Regions from separate parts of the Embleya sp. NPDC059237 genome, predicted to be linked through region 1. Evidence: riboswitches for the same ligand, from Rfam matches in the RefSeq annotation. Region 1 holds a riboswitch; each other region holds the start of a gene.

Region 1 (10,155 bases):
GTGGCGGTTCACCAACCACCCCGACGGACGCGACCCGGCGACGGGGCTGGCGTTCCTCGCCGACGCCTATCGGGCCAGTGACCCCACGTACGCCGGTCGGGTGACCGTACCCGCGATCATCGACCTGACCACCGGGCACGTGGTCACCAACGACTATCCGCAGATCACCCTCGACCTCTCCACCCGCTGGACCGCGCTGCACCGGGCCGGCGCGCCCGACCTGTACCCCGAGCACCTGCGCGCGGAGATCGACGCGATCAACGCGGACGTGTTCCGGGACGTGAACAACGGCGTGTACCGGTGCGGGTTCGCCACCTCGCAGGACGCCTACGAGGAGGCGTTCGACGCGTTGTTCGCCCGGCTGGACCTGCTGGAGAAGCGGCTCGGCGGGCAACGCTTCCTGGTCGGCGAGTCGATCACCGAGGCGGACATCCGGCTGTTCACCACGCTGGTCCGGTTCGACGCGGTCTACCACGGCCACTTCAAGACCAACCTGCGCAAGCTGACCGAGTACCCGGTCCTGTGGGCCTACGCCCGCGACCTGTTCCAGACCGAAGGCTTCGGGGACACGGTCGACTTCGACCACATCAAGCGCCACTACTACGTCACACACGACGCGATCAACCCGACCGGAATCGTCCCGAAGGGCCCCGACCCGGACCTGTGGCACACCCCACACGACCGCGGCTGAGCACACCCACGGACGCGGCGCGGCGCGGGGGCGCGTACGCGCGAGGGGGCGGGTGGGTTGACAGCCCACCCACCCCCTCGTCATATCGGCCAACCGCGACGGCTACTTGGCCGGGTCGACGGCCGGCGGGGTGTCGTCCGGGTCGTCGTCGGATGCGTCCGAGGAGGCAGCCGCCGGCGCGGCCGAGGATCCGGCCGGTGAGTCCGGCTCGGCCGGCGCTTCGATCACGGCCATGATCTCTGTCTCGTTTTCCGCCTCGACCTCGGCACGGCTCCCGGCCCCGGCACGGGACGTGGCCTCGACGCCGGTTCCGGTCTCGACGCCGGTCTCGACGTTGGACTCGATATCCGTCCCGAGGGCGGCCCCGGCCGCGATGTCGGACTCGGCGTCGGTCCCGGACCGGGGGCCGATCTCGGCGCCAGTCCCGAGGTCGGCCCTGGTCTCGGCGTCGGTCACGGAGGCGGTTCCGGCCTTGGCGCCGGGCTCGACGTCCGTCCCCGGCACCGTGGCGGCCCCGGGGTCGACTGCCGGCCCGGGCTCGGATCCGGTTTTCGGGGTCGGGTTCGTCCCGGTGTTCTCGCCGCGTGCGCCGACGTGTTCGTCGTGCCCGGCTCGGCCCACGAACGCCATGTCGCCCGACTCCGGCGGCGCCACCGGCGCGAAGAACCCGGCCGGCGGCGCGGGCGCGGGCGCAGCGGAGCGGCCGGTCGGCAACATCGACCACAGGGCCCCGGCGAGGCCCGCCAGGCCCACCCCGATCGCCGCGGTGGCCAGCGACCATTCGGGGCTCATCAGCGCGTGACCGCCCGCCCGCAGCAGATACGCGATCGCGATGCCGGTGAACACCACACCCGCGATCAGGGCCATCGGGTCGAAGCGCTGCCTGTTCGTCCTCATCGGGATTCGCCCTCCATCCGGGTCACGCCGTTCCTCGGTGTCGTGTTCATCGCGGCAGCCGTCCGTGGTCGTCGTACAGCAGTTCCACCTGGCCCACGCCGACCTTCAGGTCCAGCGTGATCGTGCCGCGCTCCGGCTGGGAGATCGGCTCCAGCGTCTCGCTCCGGTCCGGCCGCCAGCCGTCGTCGCGACCGCTCATCGTGCGCACGTCGCCGACGTCGGAGCGGCCCTTGAACACCACCCTGACGTCCTTGGGCACCCACACCTGGATCTGCCCGGCGCCCACCGTGGCCTTGACCGTCGCCGCGCGGGCCGGCCCCAGGTCCAGGGTGCGCAGGTCCAGGTCCATGTCGCCGCCGCCGAGGTGGTACGACGCGGGCAGCGCCGCGACCGAGGTCGGGGTGTACGTGCGCTCCCCCCACGGCCCGGTCAGCGGCACGGTGATCGCGGTCAGCCCGGCAAGCAGCGCGGTGAGCGCGAGGGCGGGCAGGATCAGCAGCCGCGCCCGGCCGAACCAGGTACCCGCGAGCAGACCCAGACCGACGACGCCGAGCACGATGGCCACCGCGACGGTGAACGTCACGTCGACCGCGTCGGTGCGGTTGAGCACCCACAGCAGGCCGCCGACCATCGTGGCCACGGACAGCGTGGCCAGCGCCACGTACGAGCGCGGACGCTTCGCGGGCCTGCCCGGCTCGGCCGCGACCGGCTTCGCGGGCGGCCGCCCACCCTCCGGCGCCGAGCCGCCACCGGGCACCTGCCACCACATCGGCGGTCCCGGCGCGGTGTCGCCGGCGGGGGCGGTGTCGACCGGCGCGGGAGCGCTCGCCATCGCCGCGACCCCCGCCGTCCGCGCGGCGGCCTCGGACCTGCGTTTCGTGTCGGTCCAGACCATGAACAGGACCACGGCGGTGATCATCATCAGCGGGACCGACGGGCCGAAGCCCGAGTCCAGGTACGTGAAGAACAAGGCGACCCCCATCACGGCGACCACGGTGGCGGCCGTCGCCCCGCGGTCGAACTTCCCGGAGAGCACCCGGCGCAGCACCGGCTGCTCCTCTCCACGGGCCGGGATCAACAGCCAGCCCAGGCTGTACACCAGTACGCCCACCCCGCCGAAGAGCGACAGCACCGCGAAGACGATGCGGAAGATCACCGGATCGAGGCCGAAATGCTCGCCGAGCCCGCCGCACACGCCGGAGACCATGCGGTCGTCGACGCTGCGCAGGAGCTGGGGTCGAGTGGTCGTCGTCGTGGGCGCCGCGGACGACCCCGGAGGGCCGCCCGGGACGTCGCCGGCCCGGTCGCCGGCCGAGACACCGGGTTTCATGTCGTCGTTCATGGGTCCATCGTGGCGTGCACGCGGCCCCGTTCCCATCGGGCTCCGCCCTGGTCGACCCCTGGTCCGACCCTGAGGGGGAATCAGGGTCGGGCCCTGATGCGCCCGGACTTGCCGGCGTGTGACGATCGGTCGTGTGACCGCCGTATATCCGCCCCCCGCCGCGCCGAACCGGCCCGCGTACCCGACGCCGAAGCTCCGCCGCGCCGCGTCCCACCGGTTCGCCGGCGGCGTCGCGCGCGGCCTGGCCGAGCACCTCGGCGTCGAGGTGGTGGTGCTGCGCGTCGCCTTCGTCGCGCTCGCGTTCTTCGCGGGCCTGGGCGTGGTCCTGTACGCGGCCTTTTGGATCTTCGTACCGCAGAGCGTGACCGACGCCGCCCCGCCGAGCCGCGAGCGCGGCCGGGAGCGGCATCAAGCGCTCGCGCTGATCATCGTGCTGATCGCGGCGACCATGCTCACCGGGCTCGGGACCGACACCGACACCGGTTCCGGCGACTGGTTGTGGCCGCTGCTCGTGGCCGGGCCCGGGGTGATCCTGCTGTGGCGTCAGGCCGACGAGTCGCAGCGGCAGCGCTGGTTCTCGCTGGACGGGCGCAGCCGGGTGGGGGGTTGGCTGCGCGCCCTGATCGGCGCCACGCTGGTGGTCGCGGGCCTGATCTTCTTCTCGCTCGGCCGCGGCGGTATCGGCGACGCGCTGGCCGCGATGCGCGGGGCGGGCCTGCTCCTGGTCGGCCTACTGGTCATCTTCGGCCCGTATCTGCTGCGGCAGACCCGCGAGCTGGGCGCCGAGCGCCGGGCCCGCATCCGGGCCCAGGAGCGGGCGGAGGTGGCCGCGCACGTGCACGACTCGGTGCTGCACACGCTGACCCTGATCCAGCGCCAGGTGGAGGACCCGCGCGAGGTGGCCCGGCTGGCCCGGGCGCAGGAGCGCGAGTTGCGGGCCTGGTTGTACCGCCCCGACGGCGAGGAGCCGGACCGCACCTTCGCCGCCGCACTGCGCGGGGTCGCCGCCGAGGTGGAGGACGCGCACGGGGTGTCGATCGAGATCGTGTGCGTGGGCGACTGCCCGGTCGACGACCGGCTCTCCGCACTGATCGCCGCCGCGCGCGAGGCGATGGTGAACGCGGCGAAGTACGCGGGCGGCGCGGCGATCTCGGTGTTCGGCGAGGCCGACGAGGACACGGTCACGGTGTTCGTCCGCGACCGCGGACCCGGTTTCGACCCCGACTCCGTACCCGCCGACCGGCTGGGTGTGCGAGAGTCCGTGCTCGGGCGCATGCGCCGCAACGGGGGCGCCGCGAACATCCGCAGCGAACCCGGCGAGGGCACCGAGGTCGAGCTGGAGATGCGCCGCGCCGACGCCGGCCGGTCCGCTGTGGGAAGGACGAACACGTGAACACCACCGAGACGAGTAGCGCACCCGTCGAGGGCACGCCCCGCACCCGGGTGGTCCTCGTCGACGACCACCGGATGTTCCGCACCGGCGTGCGTGCCGAGATCGGCGAGGCGGTCGAGGTGGTCGGCGAGGCCGACGACGTGGCGAGCGCGGTGGCCGTGGTCACCGAGACCCGCCCCGAGGTGGTCCTGCTCGACGTGCACCTGCCCGGCGGCGGCGGGGTCGAGGTGTTGCGCCGGTGCGCGTCGCTGATCCCGGCGGTGCGCTTCCTGGCGCTGTCCGTGTCCGACGCCGCGGAGGACGTGATCGGGGTGATCCGGGGCGGCGCCCGGGGCTATGTGACCAAGTCGATCACCGGCGACGAACTGATCCGCGCGATCGGCCGGGTCGGCGAGGGCGACGCGGTGTTCTCGCCGCGCCTGGCGGGCTTCGTACTGGACGCGTTCGCGGCCACCGACGTGCCGCCGATCGACGAGGACCTGGACCGGCTCACCCAGCGCGAGCGCGAGGTGCTGCGGCTGATCGCGCGCGGCTACGCCTACAAGGAGATCGCCCGCCGACTGGTCATCTCGGTCAAGACGGTGGAGACCCATGTCTCCGCCGTGCTGCGCAAGTTGCAGTTGTCCAACCGGCACGAGCTGACCCGCTGGGCGACGGACCGGCGACTGGTCTGAGCCGGGCGACCGGCGACACGCGCGAAGGCGCCCTCCCGCGACGGGAGGGCGCCTTCGTACGTGTGACGGGGTCCGCCGGGCCTAGCCGGGTCGGATGGCCGCGTAGAACGGCATCGAGTCGACCGGCGCCTCGGTCACGGTCTTGCCGGGACGCGGGGCGTGGATGATCTTGCCGTTGCCGATGTACAGGCCCACGTGCCGGTTGTCCGAGTAGAAGAACACCAGGTCGCCCGGCTGGAGCGAGCCCTTGGCGACGCGCGGACCGTCGTTGACCTGGGTCCAGGTCGTCCGGGTCAGGCGCACGCCCGCGGCCTTCCAGGACGCCTGGGTCAGGCCCGAGCAGTCGTAGGAGCCGGGGCCCTCGGCGCCGGAGACGTACGGCTTGCCGATCTGGGACCGCGCGAACGCGATCGCCGCCGCGGCCCGGCCGGAGGCCGGCACGTTGGTCGTCGGCGTGGTGTCCTGCTTGTCCCGCGAACTGCGGTCGTTGGCACGCGTGTCGTTCGCGTGCTCGTCCGAGTCGAGGACTTCCTTCTGCTGCTGCGCGGTGAGCGTGTTCAGCAGGCGCTGTGCCTCGGTGAGCTTGGCCTGGATGTCGGTCTTGTTCTTGTTCAGGTCGGTGCGCAGCTTCTCCAGTTCCGCGAGCTGCGAGGAGGCCTCGGTGCGGTCCTGCTGGAGAACTCGGGCCTGCGCCGCGATCTGCTTCAGCTTGGCGGCCTGCTGGCCGTCGAGCTGGGACATCATCTGCGACTTCTGCAGGTATCCCTCGGGGTCGCCGCTGAGCGCGAGCGAGAGGGACGGCGGGAGGCCGCCGCTGCGGTACTGGTTGGCCGCCAAGACGCCGATCTGGTCGCGCAGGGCGTTCAGCGCGGCCTGTTCCTCGGTGATCCGGGCCTGGGTCTGGTTCGCGGTGCCCTGCTGCTTCTCGATCTGCTCCTCGACGCCGTTGGCGGCGTCGGTGGCCTTGATCACGTCACTGTGCAGCTGGTTGACGCGGTCCTTGGTCTGCTGGAACGACTGCGCGGGGTCCGCGCTCGCGGTGCCGGCGAAGGTCATCACACCGGTCATCGTCGCGGCGGCCGTGACCACGGTCGCGGCGGTACGCACGGCGGTACGCGGCTTGGGCTTGCGGTGTTGCCCGGGTCGACGTTGGGACGCCACTGGTGGCGGGTCTCCTTCCTCGGCCGCCTACCGGGTTAGCTGACGGGTTCGGGCGGAAGAAGGCGCCCTACGGTGCCGGAGCACCGATTCACCCCAAGGGACTGCGAGGGTCCCCGGTTCCGGCTTCGCGTCGCGACGACCGTGGTTGCCCACCGTCACCGAAACCCGTCACCGAATTCGGCGGAGGCGATCGTGTCGACCGGGTGGCCGACCTCGAGCCGATCGCCTGCCGCAGAACACTAGTCACACGCGTGTCAGGACCATCACCATCGGCCTTCACATTGCCAAAACTTTACCAATGTCACCGTTTCCATCTCCGCGTATCACGGGAAAAGCGCCCGAATTCCCTAAAGTCGATCTTGATCCCTTTTGGCGATCTTTAATGGCATTCGACCGATGGAGAGGCGTGGATCGCCGCCGGCTAGGCTGCCGGACGGCGGCGGGACTCCGGCATGGGCGCCGAGAACGCCGGCCGGATGCCCGCCGGGGCGATGATCGACGAGGGGTTGTACGACGTGGACGTTCTGCGGCAGATCCTGCTGGTGCTGCACATCGTGGGCATCGCGGCCCTGCTCGGCGGCTTCCTCACCCAGATGTCCGCGCTGCGTACCGGCGACGTACGGATCGTGCCGGCGATGACGCACGGCGCGCTGACCATGCTCGTCACCGGCCTGGCCCTGGTGGGCGTGGTGCAGTCCGGCCTGGACCGCGACGTGGACACCGCCAAGATCGGCACCAAGCTCGGGATCCTGCTGGTCATCCTGTTGCTGGTGTGGGGCAACCGCGCCGCGGACCGGGTGTCCGCACGCGTCCTCGGCGCGATCGGCCTGCTGACCGTGGCGAACATCGCCATCGCCGTGATGTGGACCTGAGCCGCCGGTCCCGCCGCTAGCGGGTGTCCACCACCCGGAACACCTCGGCCATACGCCCGGCGCCCAGTTCGAACCGCGCCGCGTTGCCCTCCAGCATCGACACCACGTGCTCGCGCAGCTCCGGCAGATGGCCCGTCTGGCTCTCGTGCGACAGCAGCGCCGCGATCTTGCGCTCGAACACCTCCGTCACGTCCACCGCGTGGTTCGGCGCCGCGGTCGGCGACAGCCAGGTCTCCGGCACCGTCCACTCCTTCAGCCCCTCCGCCTCCAGCAGCTCGGGGTGGGCGAACGGGTTGCGCGCGTCCGGATAGATCGCCCGCATCGCCGCCTCGCCGGCCTCCAGGTGATCGGGGTGGCTGGGCGCCAGCCGGGCCCAGTCCCGCTCCGGACTCGGGATCACCATGCGCTGCGGGCGCACCTGTCGGATCACCCGGCTGATGTCGCGCCGCAGTTCCATGGAGGCCGCCACGCGCCCGTCCGGATACCCCAGCCAGTACAGCTGCCGCACCCCCACATGCGCCGCCGCCGCGCTCTGCTCGGCCCGCCGGATCCCGCCGATCTCCGACCGGGGCACCGCCGGATCGAACCCGCCCGCGTCCCCGTCGGTGACCAGGCAGTAGCTCACCTCGATGCCCGCCTCGGTCCACGTGGCGACCGTCCCCGCCGCCCCGAAGTCGATGTCGTCCGGGTGCGCGGCCAGCACCAGGATCCGCTCCACGTCGCGATCGTCCAGCACGATGTACTCCCTTGACGGTCGACCCGATGTCCGACGGGGCGAAGATGGTTGTCGGCGCAATGATCCCTGCCCGCGACAACGGCCCGGGCACGACCCGCCCGACACCCACCTAGACTCGGGGAACGATGAGCAGCCTCTTCGACGACATCCCCCTGCCCGGTTTCGACACCGCGGCCAAGAAGTCCCCCGCCGGCTCCGCGGACGAGATCCCGCTGCCGCCCGAGCCGGACGAGAACCACGTGTACGGCCTGCCGGAGGACTATCCGGACGACCTGTACGAGGGGCAGTACGCACCGCCGCCCGAGCCACGCGACGCCTACTACCGCAACGGCGCCCCGCGCCCCGTGGTGGACCCGGCCCGGCTGCTCGACGGGATGAACCCGCAACAGCGCGCCGCGGTCGTGCACGAGGGGTCCCCGCTGCTCATCGTGGCGGGCGCGGGCTCCGGCAAGACCCGCGTGCTGACCCACCGCATCGCCCACCTGCTCGCCTCCCGCCACGTACACCCCGGCGAGATCCTGGCGATCACCTTCACCAACAAGGCCGCCGCCGAGATGCGCGAGCGGGTCGAGGCGCTGGTCGGGCCGCGCACCAAGGCGATGTGGGTATCCACCTTCCACTCGGCCTGCGTACGCATCCTGCGGCAGCAGTACAAGAAGCTCGGCATGAGCTCCTCGTTCTCCATCTACGACTCGGCCGACCAGCAGCGGCTGATGGCAATGGTCTGCCGCGACCTGGATCTGGACCCGAAGAAGTTCCCGCCGCGCAAGTTCAACGCGCAGGTGTCCAACCTCAAGAACGAACTGATCGACCACGAGGACTTCGCGGCCAAGGCGATCAACGAGTCCGAGCGCATACTGGCGCAGGCCTACACGATGTACCAGGAGCGGCTGCGCCAGGCCAACGCGCTCGACTTCGACGACCTGATCATGACCACGGTGCACCTGCTCCAGGCGTTCCCGGACGTCGCGGAGCACTACCGGCGACGCTTCCGGCACGTGCTGGTGGACGAGTACCAGGACACCAACCACGCGCAGTACACGCTGGTGCGCGAACTGGTCGGCGGCGCGGCCGGCAGCGGCCCGCGCCTGACGGTGGACGGCGAGTTGGTCAACCCCGCCGAGGCCGGGCTCGTCGGGCTCGAACCGGCCGAGTTGTGTGTGGTCGGCGACGCGGACCAGTCGATCTACGCGTTCCGCGGCGCGACCATCCGCAACATCCTCGACTTCGAGGCCGACTACCCGAACGCCACCACGATCCTGCTGGAGCAGAACTACCGCTCCACGCAGACCATCCTGAGCGCGGCCAACGCGGTGATCGAGCGCAACAGCAACCGACGCGCGAAGAACCTGTGGACCGACGCCGGCGCCGGCACTCCCATCGTCGGCTACGTCGCGGACGACGAGCACGACGAGGCGCAGTTCGTCGCCGACGAGGTGGACCGCCTCACCGACGCGGGCCACACCAAGCCGGGACAGGTCGCGGTGTTCTACCGGACCAACGCCCAGTCCCGCGTCTTCGAGGAAGTCTTCATCCGGGTCGGCCTGCCGTACAAGGTCGTCGGCGGCGTGCGCTTCTACGAGCGCCGCGAGGTCCGCGACGTGCTCGCCTACCTGCGCCTGCTGGCCAACCCCGACGACACCGTCTCGCTGCGTCGGATCCTGAACGTGCCCAAGCGCGGCATCGGCGACCGGGCCGAAGCGTGCCTGGACGTGCTCGCGACCCGCGACCGCATCCCGTTCGCCCAGGCGCTGCGCCGCGCCGACGACGCGCCGGGCCTGGCCAAGCGCTCGGCCAACGCGGTCAAGGGATTCGTCCGGCTCCTGGACGACCTCACCGCGGTGGTGGACGGCGGCGCGGGTCCCGCGACCGTCCTGGAGGCGATCCTGGAACAAAGCGGCTACCTCGCCGAGTTGCAGGCGTCCAGCGACCCGCAGGACGAGACCCGGATCGAGAACCTTCAGGAACTCGCGGCGGTGGCACTGGAGTTCGAGCAGGCCCAGGCGCAGGAGGGCGGCTCGGGCACGCTCGCCGACTTCCTGGAGCGGGTCTCGCTCGTGGCCGACTCCGACCAGATCCCCACCGACGCCGAGGACGGCGGCGTGGTCACCCTGATGACCCTGCACACCGCCAAGGGCCTGGAGTTCCCCACGGTGTTCCTCACCGGCCTGGAGGACGGCGTCTTCCCGCACATGCGCTCGCTCGGCGACGCAAAGGAGCTGGAGGAGGAGCGCCGGCTGGCCTACGTGGGCATCACCCGCGCCCGCGAGCGGCTCTACGTCACGCTGGCGAAGATGCGCAGCGCGTGGGGCGCGCCGTCGTACAACCCGCCGTCGCGCTTCCTGACCGAACTGCCGGAGAAGCTGGTCGACTGGCGCGGCACCTCGCC
Region 2 (10,155 bases), on a different contig from region 1:
CGTGGTCGGCCTGCAGTCGATGACCGACCGCTGGGACTCGGTGATCTGCGCGGCCACCGCGCACATCAACGTGGACGAGTGCGGCGCGCCGGAGAAGGTGGCGGGCCTGAAGCTGCTCTCCGTGGCCACCCCCGACGGCAAGCTCACCCCCGAACTCGTGGATACGCATGCGTGGGGTTGGGGCGACGAACACCGGGCCCAGCCGCGGGTGGTCTCATTCGCCGAGAGCACCGAACTGGGCACGGTCTACACGGTGGACGAGATCGCCGCGTTGGTCGCGCACGCGCACGACCACGGCATGCTCGCCCACCTGGACGGCTCGCGCCTGGCCAACGCCGCCGCCGCGCTGGACGTGCCGCTGCGCGCGCTGAGCACGGACGTGGGCGTGGACGTGTTGTCCTTCGGCGGCACCAAAAGCGGCCTGATGTTCGGCGAGGCCGTGGTCGTGCTCAACCCGGACGCGGCGCGCGGCATCAAGTATCTGCGCAAGGCGGCGATGCAACTCGCGTCCAAGATGCGGTTCGTGTCGGTGCAGTTCGAGGCGCTGCTGTCCGGCGATCTGTGGCTGCGCAACGCGCGGCACGCGAACGCGATGGCGGCGCTGCTCGCCGAGAAGGTCGCCGACCTGGACGGGGTGACGCTGTCTCGGATGCCGCAGGCCAACGCGGTGTTCGCGGTGCTGCCGGCGGATGTCACCGAGCGGATGCAGAAGCGGTTCCGTTTCTACACCTGGGACGAGTCGATCGGCGAGGTGCGCTGGATGACGGCGTTCGATACCACCGAGGCGGACATCGAGGCCTTCGCGACCGCGCTCGCCGAGGAGTTGGGCGCGCGCTAGCCGAACGGGCGCACGGCGGTGGGCGGGTCGGGGCGGGTACCCCGGCCCGCCTTCGCGTAGTGCCGGGGCTTTGTCGCATCGACCTCGAAGTGGTGCCGGTTTCCGGCCGGTTGCGGACTTCTTTCGGGGCGCACGGGTCGGCGAGGGCTCGTTCACATCGGGTGCCGAATCGGCGGCGGCAGGTGCTACAGTCACCGACCCAGGTGATCGGAGCGCGCCGTCGTGGACCTGCGAAAGCCCTATCTCGCCGAGCACTTCGCGCCTGTCGCCGACGAGATCGACCGGCGCGACCTGAAGGTTCGGGGCATGCTTCCGCCGGAGCTGAACGGTCGCTACATCCGCAACGGGCACAACCCGCGACCCGGTGACGTGCCGTCGCACTGGTTCCGGGGCAGCGGCATGCTGCACGGCATCCGGCTGCGGGCCGGCCGGGCCGAGTGGTACCGCAACCGGTGGGTGCGCACCCCCGCGTGGAACGGCGCGCCGTATGTGCGCGCGGACGGCAGCGTCGACCTGACCGCGAGCATCGCCGGCACGCACATCGTCGAACACGCCGGTCGGCTGCTCGCGCTCCAGGAGGCCAACCTCCCGTTCGAGGTGACCCGCGAGTTGGACACGGTCGGCCCGTACGACTTCGCCGGCGGGCTGACCACCGCGATGACCGCGCATCCCAAAACCGATCCGGGCACCGGCGAACTGCACTTCTTCGGCTACTCGCCGACCCCGCCGTATCTGACGTACCACGTCGCGTCGCCCCGAGGGCGGATCATCCGCAGCGAGGTGATCTGCGGCGCGGGACCCTCGCTGATGCACGACTTCGGGCTGACGCGACGCCATGTGGTCTGGCTCGACCTGCCGGTGGTGTTCAACCCGGCCGAGTCCTCCGGTGTGCCCTACCGCTGGAGCGAGTCCTACGCGCCCCGGATCGGCGTGATGCCGCGCACCGGCCCGGCCGTGCCGACCTGGTTCGAGGTGTCTCCGGGGATGGTGCTGCATGTGGCCAACGCGTACGAGGACGCGCGCGGTCGGATCGTGCTGGAGGCACCGAGGTTCGATCGGGCCGCGTGGGAGACGAGTTGGCGGTGGTGGGTGGGTGCGCCCGGCTACCCCGAATCACCCGTGGTCGGCGCGATCTCGCACCGATGGATCCTGGACCCGGCCTCGGGCGTCGCGGGCGAGCAGGCACTGGACTCGCTGGTCGTCGAGTTCCCCACGATCGACGCCCGCGCGGTGGGCCGGCCGCACCGATTCGGCTACGCGTCGGCCTTTCCCGGGGCGGGGCTGCGCGAGTACGCGATCGTCAAGTACGACCGGGTGAGCGGGGAGCGGTGGATCGCCGGGCAGGGGCGCGACCGTATGCCCGGCGAGGCGGTGTTCGTGCCGGCCGAGGGCGGCACCGCCGAGGACGACGGCTACCTGCTCACCGTGATCAGTGATCTGGCCCGGAATGCCTCGGAGTTGCTGGTACTGGACGCGCGCAGGATCACCGCGCAGCCGATCGCGGCCGTCGAATTGCCGCGCCGGGTGCCGGCCGGGATCCACGGTTCGTGGATCCCCGACCCCGACGGATCGGTTGCCGACGGCTGAACCCGATCACGGTGATCTCCGTGCTCTACAGTCCGAGCAGCGTGCTCGGGTGGGCCGGGCACCGGGTGGGGTGGGAGTGCGATTCGGGTGGGTGCGACCAGGCTGCTTGCGGTTCTGCTGTTCGTCGGCACGACGGCGTTGGGCATCGTGCTGTACTTCGTCGAGGACACGTCACTGGCGGATCTGCTCTCGCTCGGGGCGGGGGCGGTGTGTCTGTTCTGGCTGATCCTGGTGCTCACCGCGCCGTGGAACCTGTACTTCCGGGCCCAGCGGGTGATCACGGAGATCGCGATCAGCCGGGAGCGGGGCCTGGCCGTACCGGAGGGGCGTGACGTCGAGGCCCGGCGGATCGCCCGCCGACTGCTCTACGGCGCGATCGGCGCACACGTGCTCTCCGCCGCCGTGATCGCGCTGATCACCTGGATCTCCGGTGGCGTGGTGGGCTACTGGTTCGCCGGGTTCTACCTGCTCAGCACCCTGTTTCGACCCGGTCAGGCGTATGCGGAGCACCTGTCCCAGCGGCTGCGCACCATGCTGCGCGAGGTGACCCACCCCCGCGACGACGTGCTCGCGGTCAGCCAGGACGTCACGGCGCTCAAGGCCAAGGTCGAGGCCCTGGAGACCCGCACCAAGGAGTTGCTGGAGAGCATCGAGCAGCTCAAGGAGACGACGGTCTTCGGGGCGGCCGACACCACCAAGCGCTTCCAGGAGGCGGACCGCAAGGTGGACGCCCTCGGCCGCCGCTTCGAGGACACCATCAGCCAGTTGACGGACAACCAGGAAGTCATCTCCGGCATCAAGGCGTTCCTGCGGCTTTTGCGCACCGAGCAGAGCTGACCGGGCCGTTCGGCCTACTCGCGTCCGGTGCTCACCGCCAACGCCATCTCGCGCATGTCCGGATCGGGATGGGCGCGTGCAACGGCCCGGCCGGGCCTGGTCGAACGCGCGTGGGCCCCGCCGAATGTCTCGGCGGGGCCCACGTGGTGAGGGTATGGATCAGACGGCGAGCTTGGTGCCCACGGCGATCACGTTCGGGTTGTCGCCGAGGACGCCGGCGTTGGCCGTGTGCAGGGCCTTGTAGCCGCCCTTGACACCGAACTTGGCCGCGATCGCGGACAGCGTGTCACCGGACTTGACGGTGTAGGTGCCGGAGCCCGACGCCCGCTCGGTCGCGGCCGACTTCGGCGCGTCCTGCTTGGCAACATCCTGCTTGGGCTGCACGTTGAGCTTCGGCGCATTGCCGGTCGCGGGCTTGGCCTCGGACGTCGGCGCGGCCTTCGGCTCGACCGCGGACTTGGTCTTGCCGGTGGTCGAGGACTCGGCCGTGGCGTTGGCGTCGCCGCCCTTGCCCAGACCGGCCTTCACGGAGCAGACCGGCCAGGCGCCGGGGCCCTGGCTCGCCAGGACCCGCTCGGCGACGGCGATCTGCTGCGCCTTGGAGGCCTGCGCCGCGCTGGCCGCGTACTGGCTGCCGCCGAACGCGTTCCAGGTGCTCGGGGTGAACTGCAGACCGCCGGAGAAGCCGTTGCCCGTGTTGATGCTCCAGTTTCCGGTGCTCTCGCACTGGGCGACCGCGTCCCAGGTGGACGAAGTCGCGGCGTTCGCGCTGCCCGCCATGCCCACGAGGGGAAGGACGAGACCCGCACCGGCGGCGACGGCGATGCCGGCGCGACGGCCACGAGAGAGCGAACGAACCGGAGCGGTGATGGCACGGAAGGTCATTGATTACCTCGTCGGGCGCCTACGAAGTTAGCTGTCGGGTTCGGACGATTGGCCCGGCCTCGCCTGTCACAGGCATGGCTTCACCCCAGGCATCGGCAGTGCCGATGTCGGCTCACTTGGTTCCCCCGCTCCTGCCGCCAGTCGATATCGACTGCTTCCCTCGGACGGCGGCAGGATTCGGCGTACCGCCCGGGGAGTCCGCTTGTGCGAACAACCACGAAGCTACGCACCGGTTCGCCGGGTTGGCAAACATTTCGGATGGTTTGTGACGTCCCCCATAGGGAGGAATAACACCTATTTGCCCGATTTGTCGCCGTCTTTGCAGGTCACGGCTCCGGCGTACACGGTGCGCGGCCGCGTGGTCACGCGTGCTTCAGCGACGGGCTATTCCGTCGCGGGCAGCTCTACCGGAACCACTACCCGCTCCTCGTCCCAGAGGAACGTCGCGCCGCCGGTCGCGAAATTGGGCACATCGGCCACCGTGGCCCGCCCCTCGGGCGAATCCAGCACCGCCTCGAGTTCCGCGCGCGAGGGCGCGTACAGCGCGACCACCAGGTAATAGGGCGGCTTCGCACCGGACGGATCCGGTTCGCACTTGCCGATGGTCCAGCCGGTCAGTCCCGGCATGGTGCGGGCCAGCGGGACGTGCTTGTCCCAGTAATAGGAGTCGAACGCCGCCGGGTCTTCAGGGTGGCCGTAGAGCACGGTCAACTTGTACATGCCGGGTCCTCACGCTCGTGGTTGTCGGACGGACGGACGTGCGCGTGCGCCACGCATCTGCTGCCGGGCGCGTTGGTTACGGATGTGCCGGAGTGTCGCCCGCCGTGGCGGTGCCCCCACTCGGGGTGATGCTCTTGAACGCCCGCGCCTGCTCGGTGATGGCCACCTCGGTCGGCAGGCGCTCCATGCTGGAGGCGCCGAAGAAGCCGACCACGCCGGTGGTGTGGGCCAAGACGTACGCCGCGTCCTCGGGTTCGGCGATCGGCCCGCCGTGGCACAGCACCAGCACGTCGGGGTTGACCTCCGCCGCCGCGTCGCGCATCTCCTGCACCCGCTCCACCGCCTGGTCGAGGGTGACCGCGGTGGTCGCGCCGATGCTGCCCTTGGTGGTCAGCCCCAGGTGCGGGACCAGCACGTCGGCGCCGGCCGCCGCCATCGCGCGGGCCTGCTCGGGATCGAAGACGTACGGCGCCGTGAGCAGGCCGCGCTCCGCCGCCAGCCGGATCATCTCCACCTCCAGGTCGTAGCCCATCCCGGTCTCCTCCAGGTTCTGCCGGAAGACACCGTCGAACAGGCCGACCGTCGGGAAGTTCTGCACTCCCGCGAAGCCCATGGCCGCGAGTCGGTCCAGGAAGTGCGGCATGATCCGGAACGGATCGGTGCCGCACACCCCCGCGAGGACCGGGGTACTGCGCACCACCGGCAGCACCTCGCCCGCCATCTCCACCACGATCGCGTTGGCGTCGCCGTACGGCAGCAGTCCCGCCAACGAACCCCGGCCGGCCATGCGATAGCGGCCCGAGTTGTAGATGATGATCAGGTCCACACCCCCGGCCTCGGCGCACTTGGCGGACAATCCGGTGCCCGCGCCTGCGCCGATCACGACGCCGCCCTGCTCGACCGTCGTGCGCAGTCGGCCCCGCGCCTCGCGTCCGTTCATCTCAGTCCACGTGTCCCTTCGTGATCAATTCGTGCAATCGATCCGCCGCCGCCTTGGCGAACGCCGGATCGTTGATGTCCGTCGCGACCTCGCGCACCTCGACGGCGGTCCCGTCGAGGCCGGCGCGCAGCGCGTCGAACAACGCCGTATCGGCGTCGGAATCGTAGAAGGGTCCGCCCTCGACGTCGATCGCGGAGACTCCGCGCAGCGGCAGGTACAGCGCGGTGGGCCCGGTCGCGTCGATCAGTTTGGCCGCGATCCGCCGTCCCAGTTCGGCGTTTTCGGCCGGTGTGGTGCGCATCAGTGTCACGGTCGGGTTGTGCACGTACAACAGCCGGTCCTCGAAACGCGGCGGAACGGTGTCGCGGGGGCCGAAGTTGACCATGTCCAGCGCGCCCACGCTGACCACCTGCGGCAATCCCATCCGCCCGGCCGCGGTCAGCCGCTGCGGGCCCGCGCTGAGCACCCCGCCGACCAGGTCGTCGGCCAGCTCGGTGGTGGTCAGATCGAGGACCCCGGCCAGGAAGCCGCCCTCGGCCAGGTTCTCCATCGACCGGCCGCCGGCCCCGGTGGCGTGGAACACCAGTACCTCGTAGCCCAGTTCGTTGAGCCGCTCGCGCGCCGCGTCCACCGCCGGGGTGGTCACGCCGAACTGGGTCGCGGCCACCAGCGGTCGGCCCTCGCCGGTCACCCCGGCGACCGCCGCGCGGTCCTCGGCGTAGCCGCCGGCCATGCCCGCGATCGCGTCCGCCGCGTTGCCCAGGATGCGTTCGGAGAGCCGGTTGATCCCGGCGATGTCCACGACGCTGTACATCATCGTCACGTCCACCGCGCCGACGTACGGCGACACGTCGCCCGCCGCCATCGTGGACACCAGCAGCTTGGGCACGCCCACCGGCAGCGCGCGCATCGCGTGGGACGCGATCGCCGAGCCGCCCGAGCCGCCCATCGCGAGCACCCCGTCCACCCGTCCCTGCTCGAAGAGTTCGCGCAGAATCGAGGCCGCGCCCTCGGCCATCGCGGTGGTCGCCGCGCCCCGGTCGGCGCGGGTGCGCAGGTCCTCCAGATCGGTGCCCGCCGCGGCGGCGACCTCGCCCGCCTGTACATCGGCCTGGGCCAGCGAGTCGCCCAGGACGCCGACGTTCATCAGCAGGACCTCGGCTCCTCTGGCCCGCAGCCGGTAGGCCAGCCACGCGTATTCGGACCCCTTGGTGTCCAGCGTTCCGATCAGTACGACGGTGGGCATCGGTGCCTCCGGTGGTGTCGGTACGGCTTGCCGGGTTGACGCTTCGGCGGCGAACGGCCGCGCACAGTAACCCAACCGGATGATCATGGCAATGCAAAGCACCGTGCGATAGGACGGGTGGCGAGTCGCGGATTTCGCGCACGTGAAAGGGGTGTCGATGGCGGAGGAACCGGACGCACGGGTCGCAATCGTCGCGGGAGCCGGAGCGGGCATCGGGCGCGCGTCGGCATTGGCGCTGGCCCGCGACGGCGCGGACCTGGTGCTGGCCGCCCGCCGCCCCGAACCGCTGCGCGAACTCGCGGACGAGATCCGGGAGCTGACGGGCCGTCGGGTGCTCGCGGTGCCGACCGATCTGGCCGACCATGGCGCCTGCCGCGCGCTGGTGGACACCGCGGCCCGGGAATCGGGCCGGGTGGACGTGGTGGTGAACGTGGCGACGTACAACCCGTCGGGACGCCTGGAGGAGTTGGACCCGGACGAGTTCCGGCGCGCGTTCGAGATCAACGTGCTGGGTGTACTGGCCGTCTCCCGCGCCGCGTTGCCCCATCTGCGCGCGGTCGGCGGCGGCTCGATCGTGCAGATCTCCTCGGAGGCGCCGCGCGCGAAGCTCGTCGGGCTGGGCGCGTACGCGGCGACCAAGGCCGCGATGGAGGTGGCCTCCGGGGTGTTGGCCAAGGAGGTCGGGCCGGACGGCATCCGGGTCAACGTGGTCGTCGCGGGCTACACCGAGAACGCCAAACTCGCCGGGTACATCGCCGACATCGCCGCGCGCCGGGCGGTGCCCGAGAGCGAGGTACGGGCCGAGCTGACCCGGTCCTCGGCGCTGCGCCGGATCACCCGGCCCGAGGACATCGCCGACGCGGTCGCCTTCCTGGCCTCCGACCGGGCCCGGGCAATCACCGGCACGGTCGTCCCGGTCACGTCGGGGGTCTCCTTCGGCTGACCCGGCCGGCACGATTTTCGACCCATCGGCCGACCCGGGATCCGCCCGACCGATCCGATTTCGACGCATCGGCGGGGAAGCCGGGCCGCCGGTACGCCCGTTCGCGCCCGCTCAGCGCAGCCGCAGCGCCAGGAAGAAGTCCACCTTGTCCTCCAGACGAGCCAACTGACGCCCGGTCAGCTCCTCGATCCGGCCGATCCGGTAGCGCAGCGTGTTCACGTGTACGTGCAACCGCGCGGCGCACCTGGTCCACGACCCGTCGCAGTCCAAAAACACCTCCAACGTGCCGATCAGGTCCGCCTGATGGCTCGCGTCGTACGCGCGCAGCGGTTCCAGCAACCGGCCCCGGAAGGCCCGGCGCACGTCCTCGGGCACCGCGGCCAGCAGCGCCACGTGCGAGGCGAGTTCGGCGTGCCCGACCACCTCGATCCGGCCCGTCCTGGTCCCGGCGATCCGGCCCGCGTGCCAGGCCTCCTCCAAGGCGCCGCGCAGCGCGTCGGCGCGGTCCACCCGGGCGCTCACCCCGATGTGCGCCCGCAGGTCGTCCGTCGCGGGCCCGTCCAACGCGGCCAGCCGCTCGCGCAGCAGGCCTGCGGTGGGATCCGGCTCGGCGCCGTCCCGGTCGTCCCCGCCCTCGCACGAGATCAGCGCCACCGCGCCGGAGCCGGCCGCCGACACCAGGGCGGGCGTCGGTCGATCCGCCAGCGCCTCCTCCAGGAGCACCCGGGCCAGTCCGGGTGCGTCGCGCACGGGCACGTCGGGCAGCGTGAGGGTGACGAACTGCCGGTGCCACGTGTCGCCCTCGTCCGGCTCGGCCACCCGCAGGCGTGTCGCCACCTCGAACGAATCGGCGCCGCTCGCGAGCAGGTTCAGCACGTCCTCGGCCACGCGTCGGGTGCGCCGGCGCCCGTCCTCGACCCGCTCGCGGCCCACCGAGACCAGCCGGACCAGTTCGCCCAGCAGCGCCTGGTGCCGGTCGGGCCAGTCGCTCACGTCGTCCTCGACCGCCAGGAACCAGTCGCCCCACGCGTCCGGGTCGGCCGCCCCACCCGCCTCGGGCACCGGCAGCAGCGAGAACGAGCGCCCGTCGGCCCGGTGCCGGAACGGCACCCGGGCCCGGCGCTCGCGGGCGGCGAAGTGCGCGCGGGCCAGCTTGACCCGCAACCCCGGTGCCAGGTCCGGCCCGCCGGCGGCGGCCTGCCGCCCGGTCAGCGAGAGCACCCAGCAGTGGATGTCGATGTCGGCCGCGACCAGCCCGAGCACCCCGTCCAGCCCGGCCCCGCCGGCCGCCGCCTGGACCAGACGTCGATGCCGGTCGACCACCGCGGTCAGGTCGTCGGCCCGCTCGGCGGAGATCCGCCGGACCACGAACTCGGTCAGGTGGGCGAAGGACAACTCCTCCTCGACCGCGAACAGCGGCAGGTGATGCCGCTCGCAGGCGTCCACCAGATCGGCCGGGATGGCGCCGATCTCCGCCTCCCCCGCGGCCAGCGCGGTGGCGCCACCCCGGGTCAGCACCCGGACGAAGCGGTCCGAGTCGCCCGGGCCCGAGCGCCAGCCCATCCCGGTCAGCACCAGGGCCCCGGCGGTCAGGTAGCGGCTGGGGTCGTGCAGGTCGGTGGTCATCACCGCGCGCACCGTACGATCCAGCTCCCCCTCGCCCACCAGCAGACGGATGCCGGCTATGCCGACGCCGGTCGTGCCATCGCCGAGAAGCGCGCGCAATCGCATCGACGGCCCCCTCTCGATCGAGCCGGCCACGGCGTCGGCCGCGCGGCGGATCCGTCATACCGGTTCGGCGACCGGACGAGCACTTGGAGAAAAGTACGGGAACACCGCCCGTGTGACACGCCTGGGTCATGTCTTCGGTGGGTACTCGCAGTGACCTCCGTCTCGGTGTACTGGTGCGCACCCTCCCATCCACAAAAACGACCGGTCACGAAACGAGCGGTCACCACGCCCCGAGCGACGCGCCCCCCGCGACGGGTACAAGGACGGTAGGGCCATACGCAAGGCAGAAGGAGACACCCGACATGGAATTCCTGCGGCCCGCGACGTGGGAGGAGGCGCTCGCCGTCAAGGCGCAGCACCCGTCCGCGGTCCCGATCGCCGGTGGCACCGACGTGATGGTCGAGCTGAACTTCGACCGGCGTCGCCCC
Region 3 (10,155 bases), on a different contig from region 1:
GCCACCGACGGCAACGGTGACGGCCAGGCGAGCCCGTGGGATCCGGCCGACGCCATCCCGGCCGCCGCGCGCTACGACTGCTCGCTCGCCAAGTACGTCGCCTCCGTGCCGGGGGATCGCACCAACAACATGCTCGCCGCGTACAACGCGGGCGCGTACCGGGTGATGCAGTACAAGGGCATCCCGCCGTACACGCAGACCCAGGACTACGTGAAGAACATCCGGGCCCTGGAACAGAGTTTCGGCGTGGTCCAGACGCCGCTGCAGCCGATGGCGCTTGCCGCCGGCGCGGTCAACTGGGCGCAGACCAAGCTCGGCACGCCCTACCTGTGGGGCGGCGAGGGCACCGCCGCCGACGGCGGCCGGTTCGACTGCTCGGGGCTGACCCAGGCCGCCTACGAGACGGTGGGCATCACGCTGCCCCGGGTGGCCAACGACCAGTGGAACGCCGGCCGGCACCCCTCGCGCGACCAACTCCTGCCGGGCGACCTGGTGTTCTTCGCCACCGACCTGCGCGACCCGCGCAGCATCCACCACGTGGGGATGTACGTCGGCAACGGCCAGATGATCCACGCGCCGTACACCGGCACGGTGATCAAGTTCGGCCCGATAGACAAGCCCGACTACATCGGCGCGACCCGGGTCACCCCCGAGGGTGCCAAGTCGCTGCCCGACCGCAGCCCCGGCTCGGCGAACAACGACTCGGGCGCGGGCAGTCCGGCCGCCGACCCGGGCAAGACCACGACCGGGAACGCGAGTTCGACGGGCGCGGGCAAGGCGGGGAGCGCGGCCGGCGCCCGGACGCAGCCGCGACTGCCCGCCGCCGACCGGCCGCGCGAGGCGACCGCGGGCGACACCCGCGCGCGCTGACGGGCGGGGCTCGCCGCGCCGCGCGGTCGAGCCGGGTGCGGCCGGGGACGGGCGAGCGGCGATGATGGGGCCGGTCCGCCCTGGGGCAGACGACGCGACCCGATCCGCCGATCTGCGCGGGACGGGCCCCGACGGCAGAAAGGCCCGGCCGAGATGGCGATGATCCCCGGCACCGGCAGATTCACCGCCGTGGCCGCCGTGCTGGCCGCCGCGTTCACCGCCGCGGTGGTACAGCTGACCGGCCCCTACGGATCGCCGACCCGGTACGCGCCGACCCTGCCGATCGGGATCGAGGCGCTGGCCCCGGCGCCCGGTGTCGGCGGCGCGGTGATGCAGGTGGTGGCCCACCAGGACGACGACCTGTACTTCATGAACCCCGACATCGACCACGCGGTGCGCGCCGGCACGGACAACGTGACCGTCTTCCTCACCGCGGGGGAGGCCGACGGCCGCAACGGCCCCGGAAGCCGTCCGGATGTGCGGGCGTACGCGGCGGCGCGCAACAACGGCTCGCGCGCCGCCTACGCGTTCATGGCGCTCGGGGACCGCACGGCGCGCTGGGAACGCCACAGCATCCGCCTGCGCGACGGCGCGCACGCCGAATTCGACCGCCTCGTCGACGCGCCCAACATCAAACTGGTGTTCCTCAACACCCGCAAGGAGGAGGGCATCGGCGCGAACGGGCGGCTGCGCACCCTGTGGAACGGACAGGAGCGCGAACTCGACACGCTGGCCCCGCTCGACGAGCCGGCGGGCGGACCGTACGCGTACACCCGCGACGGGCTGATCGGGTCCCTGACCGACCTGATGCGGGCCCAGGCGCCGACCGTGGTGCGCACGCTCGACCCGGACCCCGATCGCCAAAAGCACGACGACAAGCACCCGGCGCACGCCGACAACCACGGCGTCTCCGACCATCAGGACCACACCGCCGCCGCGCGGTTCACCTGGGAGGCGCTGCGCCGCTACAACACCGACCGGCCCGCCGGGGCCGCCGCGGCGATCGCGTATCGCGGCTACTACAACGAGCGTTGGCCGCACAACCTGGAACCGGCCGCCCGCGAGCGCAAGGACGCGATCACCCGGGTCTACGGCTGGACCGACCGCGAGCACCACTGCCCGGGCCGGGCGGACTGCGGCGACCTCAAGGTGCGCGACACCGCGTCCCGCAGCAACTGGCCGCAGAGCACCACCTACCGCTTCCCCGACCCGGGCCCCAGACCCGTGCTCGGCGCGGACGGCCGATCGAGCGCCTGGTCGGTGCTCGGCGGCCGGATCACCCGCTGGGCCGAGGACGGCACGGGCGTCTGGTCCGCCGCGCGCGACCTCGGCGCCCCCGGCGACGGCGAACTCGCCCCGGCCCCGGCGGTGGTGCGCACGGCGGACGGGCGGATCCGGGTGTTCGCGCTGCGGATCGGCGGCGCGGACCGGGCCGATCGGGACCGGCTCGCGATCGTCACCGCGATCGAGTCGGCGCCCGGCGGCGACCTGGGCCCTTGGCAGGACCTGGGTGGCCCGGACGGCGGCGCGACGGGCCTGGGCCCACCGGTGGTGCAAGCCGACGGCGCGGGCGGGCTGCACCTGTTCGCGCGCGATCGGGCCAAGGGCATCGGCACGCGGTACCTGCCCGCCGGGAGCACGGTGTGGTCGCCGTGGCGCGACCTCGGCGGCGCCGAGATCGTCGAGGGCCCGACCGCGGTCACCCGCCCCGACGGCCGGGTCACCGTGTTCGGCACGGCCCGCGAGGGCATCCGCGCCTGGGACGTGGTCGGCGACCGGCCCGGCTCGCCGCGCACGATCGCGGCGGATCACCCGGTCGGGCCGCCCGCCGCGTCGGTGGGCGCCGACGGCCGGGTCACGGTCGGCTACCGGCGGGCCGGGACGGCGGAGATCGCGGGCACGACCGAGGCCGGTCCCGACACGTGGGTGCCCACGGCCACGCGCACGGCCGGGGCCGGCTACGAGCCGCTGTGGCAACTGCCCCGCCCCGACGGCACGCTGCTCACCTCGACCCGGGACGCCGAGGGCCGCCCGGTGGTGCTCGGCGCGACCCCCACGCCGCTCGTGCTCGACGACCGCCCGACCCCGAACGGCCCGACCACCACCCTCGACGGCGCGGGCCGACCGCTCGCCCTGTGGCTCGACCCGACCGCCACCCTTCACACGGCCCGCCTGCCCTGAACCCCCGGCACCCCAACCCCCGGCACCCCAACCCCCGGCACCCCAACCCCCGGCACCCGAACCTCGGCGCCTGAACCTCCGGCACTCGAACCCCCGCGCCTGAACCCCCGGCACCCGAACCTCGGCGCCGGAGTCGTCCTACGCCCCGGGACTGCCATCCACCCGCCCCGCGCGTCCCCCTGCCCCCGCCGCCGCCCGCCCCGCGCCCGCGCGGCCCGCACACGCGAACGGCGGGCGCCCCCCGAAGGGGACGCCCGCCGTTCGGCGCGGGAGTGCGGTGGATCAGACGTTCACGCCGTGGCTGCGCAGCCACGTCATCGGGTTGACCGCGGAGCCGTAGTTCGGCGTGGTGCGGACCTCGAAGTGCAGGTGCGGGCCGGTGACGTTGCCGGTCGCGCCGGAGAGCGCGATCTTCTGGCCGGTCTGCACCTTCATCCCGGCCTTGACCGAGATCGAGGACAGGTGCGCGTACTGGGTGTACTTGCCGTCCGCGTGGCGGATCACGACCTCGTTGCCGTACGCGCCGCCCCAGCCGGCCGAGACGACCGTGCCGGAGGTGACCGCGCGCACCGTGGTGCCGGTCGAGACGGCGAAGTCCTGGCCGGTGTGGTGGCCGCTGGACCAGCGCGACCCGCCCGAGCCGAAGCTCGCGGTCAAGGTGGCGCCGGAGACCGGGGCGACATACGAACCGGAGGCCTGCTCGGAGCCCTTGGCCGGGGAGTCGGCCTTGGTGCTCTCGGTCTTGACCGTGGTCTTCGGCGCGGCGGCCGGCTTGACCTCGGTCTTGGCCTCGGCCTTGGGCGTCTCCGCCTTCGGCGCCTCGGCCTTGGGCTCGTCCTTGGTTTCGGTCTTGGTCTCGGCGGCCGGCGCGGCCTTGCCGTCGACCTTCAGCTGCTGGCCCGGGAAGATCAGGTCCGGGTTCTCGCCGACCACGCTCTTGTTGGCCTCGTACAGCTTCGGCCAACCGCCGGGCACGTTCCGGGCGTTCGCGATCTGCGACAGCGTGTCGCCGGCGACCACGACGTAGGAGTCGCCGGCCGCGTCCGTCTTGGCGGTCGTCTCGGCCTTGGGCGCCTCGGTCTTGGGAGTCTCGTCCTTGGGCGCCTCGGTCTTCGGCGCCTCGCTCTTGACCTCGATCTTCGGCTTGGCAGTCTCGGTCTTCGGCGCCGGCTTGGCGCTCTCCGTCTTCGGGGCCGTCTTCGGCGCGGTCTTGCCACCCGCCGAGCCCGTGTCGAGGTCCGGAGCGGCACCGCCGCGGGTCAGGCCCGCCTTGACGGAGCAGACCGGCCAGGCGCCGGGGCCCTGGCTCTTGAGCACCTTCTCGGCGATCGCGATCTGCTGGCTCTTGGTCGCCTGGTCGGCGCGGGCGGCGTACTGCGAGCCGCCGAACTCGTTCCAGGTGCTCTGGGTGAACTGGAGGCCGCCGTAGAAGCCATTACCGGTGTTGATCTTCCAGTTGCCCGTGCTCTCGCACTGGGCGACCTTGTCCCAGGTGCTCACGGACGCGGCCTGAGCCGTGCCCGCCCCGATGATCGGCATGGCGACGCCGACACCGGCGACGCCGGCCGCGGCGATCAGACGCGTGGTCCTGCTGGTGCTGCGACGGCGATGACGCCCGGTTCCGGACAGCATGGCTGGATCCTCTCCCACGCCTACGAGGTGAGCTGTCGGATTCGGGCCGGAGATCGATAGCCCGGCCACGTCCCGAAGAACGTGGCTTCACCCCAAGCCGTTCACGGCCGCCGACCGTCTCGATCGGTGCCGTGTGCGGCGGTTCACCTGTGGTTCCCCCGCTCCTGTCGTGTGGTGCTCGTCAGCCTCCCGAACGGCCGGCGACAGGATTCGGCGTACCGGCGATCGGGGTCCGTGTGGGATACGGACGGATCGAACGCTAAGCAGGCCCCGCCGAAGATCACAAGTCTGTGTCGGATAGAAGCCGATTATCCGTTTTGCGGTTGAGCGCAATGTAGATGATCCCTTACGGAAAGGACCGTAGTTGGCGTTCCGTGGTGGATTCGGCCGGATCGGGTGACAGAGAACCTTGATCGAGCCTCATATGGATCACCCGAAAATGATCACCGAAGTCCCGTTCGTCACAGGCGCATCGCGCGTCTCGGGCCCGGAATCGCGCCATTACCCATCGGCGCACCCGTCTGCACTCGGAGCCGGAGTGATTCGGCCCACAGGACAAAAGCCCCAAGTCCGATTCATCCCGGCGCACTTCACCCCACGCACTCCCCGCGACGCCGACTCGCCGGCCGGCGTCGCATCGAGGCGTTCGGAGCACACGAAAGCACTCGGGGTGATTCGGGAGCACAGGACGCGCGGCACACGTTCGGCCGGCCCGGCGTTCACCACGTGGCGCGTCCCGCGCCCGTCACCCGCGCCGCGCCCGCCACCCGGTCCACGCGCTCTCCACCATGTCGGAGACGTCCAGGCGAGCCTTCCAGCCCAGTTCGGCCGCGATCCGCTCGGCGCTCGCGACCACCCGGGCCGGGTCGCCGGCGCGCCGGGGCAGCGTCTGGGGCGCGAACTCGCGCAAACCGGTGACCTCGCGGATGAGTTCGACCATCTCGCGGACCGAGGTGCCCCGACCGCGGCCGACGTTGAGCACCAGGCGGGTGTCCGGGTCGGCGGCGAGCCGGCGGGCGGCGGCCACGTGCGCCTCGGCCAGGTCCACCACGTGGATGAAGTCGCGCACACAGGTGCCGTCGGGGGTGTCGTAGTCGTCCCCGTAGATCACCGGTGCGCGGCCGGCCGTCAACTTCTCCAGCACCATCGGCACGAGGTTGGACACACCCGCGTCCGCGAGCTCCGGCGCGCCGGCGCCCGCGACGTTGAAGTAGCGCAGGCAGGCGTAGGAGATCCCGTGCGCCCGCGCGGTGGCCGCGATCAGCCACTCGCCGACCAGCTTGCTCTCGCCGTACGGGTTGATCGGCAGACACGGGGTGTCCTCGTCGACCAGGTCCACGTCGGGCATGCCGTACACGGCGGCGCTGGAGGAGAACACGATCCGGGGCACCTCGGCCGCGACCATCGCCGCGAGCAGCGTGCGCAGACCCTCCACGTTCTCCTCGTAGTAGTAGAGGGGACGCGCGACCGACTCGGGCACCCGCTTCTTGCCCGCGATGTGCACCACGCCGTCGAAGATGTGCGCGCCGAACAGCTCGTCGAGCAGCGCCCGGTCCAGCACGGAGCCGATCACCACCGGGATCGTGTCCGGCACCAGCTCGCGGACCCCGGAGGAGAGGTCGTCGACCACGACGACCTCGTCCCCGGCCGCGACGAGCCCGCGTACGACATGCGTTCCGATGTATCCGGCACCGCCGGTGACAAGCCACTTCATGTCGAGACCCTAACCGGATGGACCGCTTCGGGGGCGTTTCGCCCGTGCCTCACCGCCGCCGGGACGGGCCGAGGGCCCCCGACGGGACATGTCGTGTCCCGCCGAGGGCCCTCGGTGTGTCGCGGTGTTGCCGTGGTGTCGTGCGGTCAGCGCTTGGTGTGCCGCTCGACGTCCGAACCGGCCTGCGGACCGGTGCCGCTCGCCGGGCCGTTCACGGCCGGGCTGCCGGGCTTGTCCGCCGGCGCGGCGCGCAGCGCCTTGCCCGCGGGCGGCTCGACGCCGTTGTACATCGGTACGTAGGTGTACTGACCGGGGAGCCCGATCTGGTTGCCGGCCTGGTCCACGATCGGCGCGTTGAGCGCCGACTCGCCGCCGACCAGGACCACGGAGGAGAGCGAGGCGCCGTTGTCGTAGAGGTACCAGGAGCTGGCCGGAGCCAGGCTGTCCTCGTCGGTGAGCAGGATGGGGCCGAGCCCGGCCATCATCGCGCCGCCGGTGAGGGCGTCCTGCCAGGTCATGGTGGTGGCCAGACCCACGGTGCGCGGGGCGGCGAACCAGAACCGGCCGAGCTTGGCCGCGGTGTCGGCCGCGGTGTTCCCGGCGACCGCGTAGTACTCCGCGCCGTCCGGCCAGGACGGCAGGTTCGCCGACAGCAGCGCGCGGTCGGCCGGCCCGCCGACGGTGATCACGTTCGTGGTGGCGGGGTTGATCGCGTTCAGGTAGGACTCGGTCACGGCGGGCATGTTGTCGCCCGCGCTGTAGACGACCACGCTGTCCTTGGTGCCGCCGGCCGCGGCACCCGCCGAGAGGCCGTCGTAGTAGTCCTCACCGGTGACCACGAACACGTTCTTCGGGGCCGGGTTGGTCTCGCGGGCGATCGCGATCCCGGTGTCGTACATGGTGGCACCGGCAAGCCGCTTGGGCGTGAAGCCCCACTGCCGCAGATCGTCCTCGTAGTTGGTGCTCAGCGCGTTGATCCCGCCGAGGATGTAGACGTTGGAGCCGGGACGCAGGGTGCGCGTCAGCTCCTCGTACAGACTGCCCGGTCCGCCCCAACTGCCGAGCAGCAGCGGACCGTTCTTGGCGCCCGCGAGGGCAGCGCCGGACAGGCCGTCGTAGAAGTAGTCCGTCCGGCTGATGACCGCCGAGTCGGCCTGCCGCAGCCCCGAGGAGGTGTCGCCGACCGAGGCCCACTTGAACTTCGAGTTGGCGATCGCGGTGTCGTGGGCGGTGTCGCCCCAGACCCGATAGACGCCCTCCTTGCGCAGGGGCTGCCACGAGGCCTGCCAGAAGTTCGCGGCGACCCGCTTCGCGTTGTCGCCGTTCTTGTCCATCACCCAGGTGTCGCTGCCCTTGCCGTAGGCGATCCTGGTACCCGACGGGGAGAAGCTGGGCAGCGAGACGGAGGCGTCGGTGTCGGCGCTGAGCTGCTTGGGCTGACCACCGGTCGTGTCGACGCTGTACAACCGGCCCGTGTTGGCCACGACGCGGACGAAGACGACCGTCTTGCCGTCGGGTGAGATGTCGGGAGCGCCCGCGTCGTCGGCGATCTTGGCGGTCGCGCCGTTCGTCGCGTTGTACGACCAGACCGAGGTGTCCGTGCCGCACCCGCGCTGGAAGACGTACATCCACTGCGAGTTCGCCGACACGTAGCGGTCGCAGGAGGCTTGCCCCTCGAACGCCGGCACCGGGGTGCCGTTGCCGTCCGAGAGCACCCGATACGCCTTGGGCGCGGAGCCGTTGAGGGACGCGGTGAAGTGGATGTAGCGCCCGTCGGGCGAGAACCGAGGCATCACGACCTGCTGGACGGAGGCCCCGGTGAGTTCGATCGGGTGGGCCCCACCGACCCGGGCGACCTGGAGCCGGTCGCCTCGGACGAACGTCACGTGACTGCCGTCGGGCGAGTACGACGGGAACAGGCCGTCACCGAGCCCGAGATCGACCGAGGTGCCGTCGACCCGACGGGCCTCGAGGTGATTCGTGGATGTCGTGGTGCCGGCGATGACGCCGTCCCCACCGCTGAGCGCGGCCTGGGCGGACGTCGGTACCAGCGCCACCAGCATGCCGCCGGCGAGCGCGCTCGCCGACAGCAGTGCCATGGAACCGCGGAGCGTGCGGATCTTCAAAAAAGGTCCTCCCGAGGAGGGTGATCCGACATCTCCACGCGGGTACTTCCGGCGGGGACACGAGTTCCGCGCGTGGTGTGGTCGAGTCGGATCACCAACGATGGAACGACGAATCCGGGCCGGGTACCCCCCCCGCGGCATCGGGTCGTCGTCGCGCAGACACTATCGCCGCGCGACGACACCCACCAGACGTTTAGACGGGGCCCCGACGCCCACCTCTGCGCGCTCCCACCGGGAGGGCGACTACGGGGAAACCTCGCCCAACGACTCGGTGAATCGGCGGCATTGCTCGTAGTCGGGCAGCAACCCGTCGCGCAGGGCCTCGGCCAGCGTGGGCGCGGCCAGATCCCGCTCGGACAATTGCGCGGCGCCCACCGTCGGCCAGGCGATGGCCAGGTCCGGGTCGAGCGGGTGCACGGCGTGCTCACGCGTGGGCGCGTAGGTCTCCGAGCACAGGTAGCTGAGCGTCGCGTCGTCGGTCAACGCGCAGAAGCCGTGTCCCAGGCCCTCGGAGATGTACACCGCCTGCCGCTCGGTGTCGTCCAGCCGGACGCCCTCCCAGGTGCCGAACGTCGGCGAGCCCACGCGCAGGTCGACCACCACGTCCAGGACCGCGCCGCGCACGCAGGTCACGTACTTCGCCTGCCCCGGGGGCACGTCCGCGAAGTGGATCCCGCGCACCACGTCGCGCGCCGACACCGACATGTTGGCCTGCGCGAGCCGGAGGGGGTGTCCCACCTCCTCGGACAGCAGATCGAAGCGGTACCACTCCATGAACATGCCGCGAGCGTCCCCGTGTTGCCGGAAGTTGATCTCCCAGGCGCCCTCGATCGAGAGGGGGCGGAACTTCATCTGTCGTGTCCTTGTCCGGCGGACCCGGGCGGCCGGGTCCGGATGGGTTGACATGGGTGGAGCATGAAGGCAATGCCGTGGTCGTCGGCGACCCGCGTCGAACCGAGCCGAGCGCCGGTGCCTCAGGCGGGGTCCGGCAGCGGCGCGATGCCGCCGCCGTAGGCGAGCAGGTCGATCAGATACTTGCCGTAGCCGCTCTTGAGCAGCGGTTGCGCGAGCGCGGCCAACTGCGCGTCGTCGATGAAGCCGGCCCGCCAGGCCGCCTCCTCGATGCAGCCGATCTTGAGCCCCTGCCGCTCCTCGATGACCCGGACGAACTCCGCCGCGTGCACCAGCGAGGAGAAGGTGCCGGTGTCCAGCCACGCGGTGCCCCGGTCCAGCACGCTCACCATCAGCTCGCCGCGCTCCAGGTAGGCCGCGTTGACGCCGGTGATCTCCAGCTCGCCGCGATCGCTCGGCTTGAGCGTCTTGGCGATCTCGACCACCCGCGCGTCGTAGAAGTACAACCCGGGCACCGCGTAGCGCGACTTCGGCTGGGTGGGCTTCTCCTCGATCGAGCGGACCACACCCTCGGCGTCGAACTCGACCACGCCGTACGCCTTGGGGTCGGCGACCGGGTAGGCGAAGACCCGACCGCCGACCGGGTCCACCCCCTGGCGCAGCTGCCGGCCCAGGCCCACGCCGTGGAAAATGTTGTCGCCCAGGATCAGCGCCACCGGCTCGCCGCCGATGAACTCCTCGCCCAGCAGGAACGCCTGGGCGATGCCGTCGGGGCTGGCC

The links. A riboswitch is a leader RNA that binds a small molecule or an ion and turns the genes downstream of it on or off. The one in region 1 is predicted to bind cyclic di-AMP.
Region 2: another riboswitch for cyclic di-AMP. It lies ahead of ACFXKZ_RS09730 (transglycosylase family protein); the one in region 1 lies ahead of ACFXKZ_RS32905 (NlpC/P60 family protein).
Region 3: another riboswitch for cyclic di-AMP. It lies ahead of ACFXKZ_RS39855 (transglycosylase family protein); the one in region 1 lies ahead of ACFXKZ_RS32905 (NlpC/P60 family protein).

Annotation. Positions count from the first base shown of each region.
Region 1 is NZ_JBHZAE010000012.1:158,290-168,444, forward strand. It holds gene ACFXKZ_RS32880 (glutathione S-transferase family protein) at 1-691, shown strand, start outside; gene ACFXKZ_RS32885 (hypothetical protein) at 794-1,588, opposite strand; gene ACFXKZ_RS32890 (PspC domain-containing protein) at 1,635-2,930, opposite strand; gene ACFXKZ_RS32895 (PspC domain-containing protein) at 3,064-4,323, shown strand; gene ACFXKZ_RS32900 (LuxR C-terminal-related transcriptional regulator) at 4,320-4,997, shown strand; gene ACFXKZ_RS32905 (NlpC/P60 family protein) at 5,079-6,158, opposite strand; cyclic di-AMP (ydaO/yuaA leader) riboswitch at 6,168-6,306, opposite strand; gene ACFXKZ_RS32910 (hypothetical protein) at 6,674-7,030, shown strand; gene ACFXKZ_RS32915 (PIG-L deacetylase family protein) at 7,047-7,766, opposite strand; gene pcrA (DNA helicase PcrA) at 7,892-10,155, shown strand, end outside.
Region 2 is NZ_JBHZAE010000002.1:671,808-681,962, forward strand. It holds gene ACFXKZ_RS09715 (threonine aldolase family protein) at 1-838, shown strand, start outside; gene ACFXKZ_RS09720 (carotenoid oxygenase family protein) at 1,061-2,425, shown strand; gene ACFXKZ_RS09725 (hypothetical protein) at 2,513-3,262, shown strand; gene ACFXKZ_RS09730 (transglycosylase family protein) at 3,422-4,147, opposite strand; cyclic di-AMP (ydaO/yuaA leader) riboswitch at 4,148-4,335, opposite strand; gene ACFXKZ_RS09735 (EthD family reductase) at 4,532-4,867, opposite strand; gene ACFXKZ_RS09740 (phosphoenolpyruvate hydrolase family protein) at 4,944-5,807, opposite strand; gene ACFXKZ_RS09745 (Tm-1-like ATP-binding domain-containing protein) at 5,809-7,053, opposite strand; gene ACFXKZ_RS09750 (SDR family NAD(P)-dependent oxidoreductase) at 7,211-7,996, shown strand; gene ACFXKZ_RS09755 (PucR family transcriptional regulator) at 8,108-9,727, opposite strand; gene ACFXKZ_RS09760 (FAD binding domain-containing protein) at 10,030-10,155, shown strand, end outside.
Region 3 is NZ_JBHZAE010000018.1:28,647-38,801, forward strand. It holds gene ACFXKZ_RS39845 (NlpC/P60 family protein) at 1-870, shown strand, start outside; gene ACFXKZ_RS39850 (PIG-L family deacetylase) at 1,024-3,051, shown strand; gene ACFXKZ_RS39855 (transglycosylase family protein) at 3,334-4,683, opposite strand; cyclic di-AMP (ydaO/yuaA leader) riboswitch at 4,688-4,909, opposite strand; gene galE (UDP-glucose 4-epimerase GalE) at 5,429-6,397, opposite strand; gene ACFXKZ_RS39865 (cell wall-binding repeat-containing protein) at 6,544-8,496, opposite strand; gene rfbC (dTDP-4-dehydrorhamnose 3,5-epimerase) at 8,767-9,375, opposite strand; gene rfbA (glucose-1-phosphate thymidylyltransferase RfbA) at 9,498-10,155, opposite strand, start outside.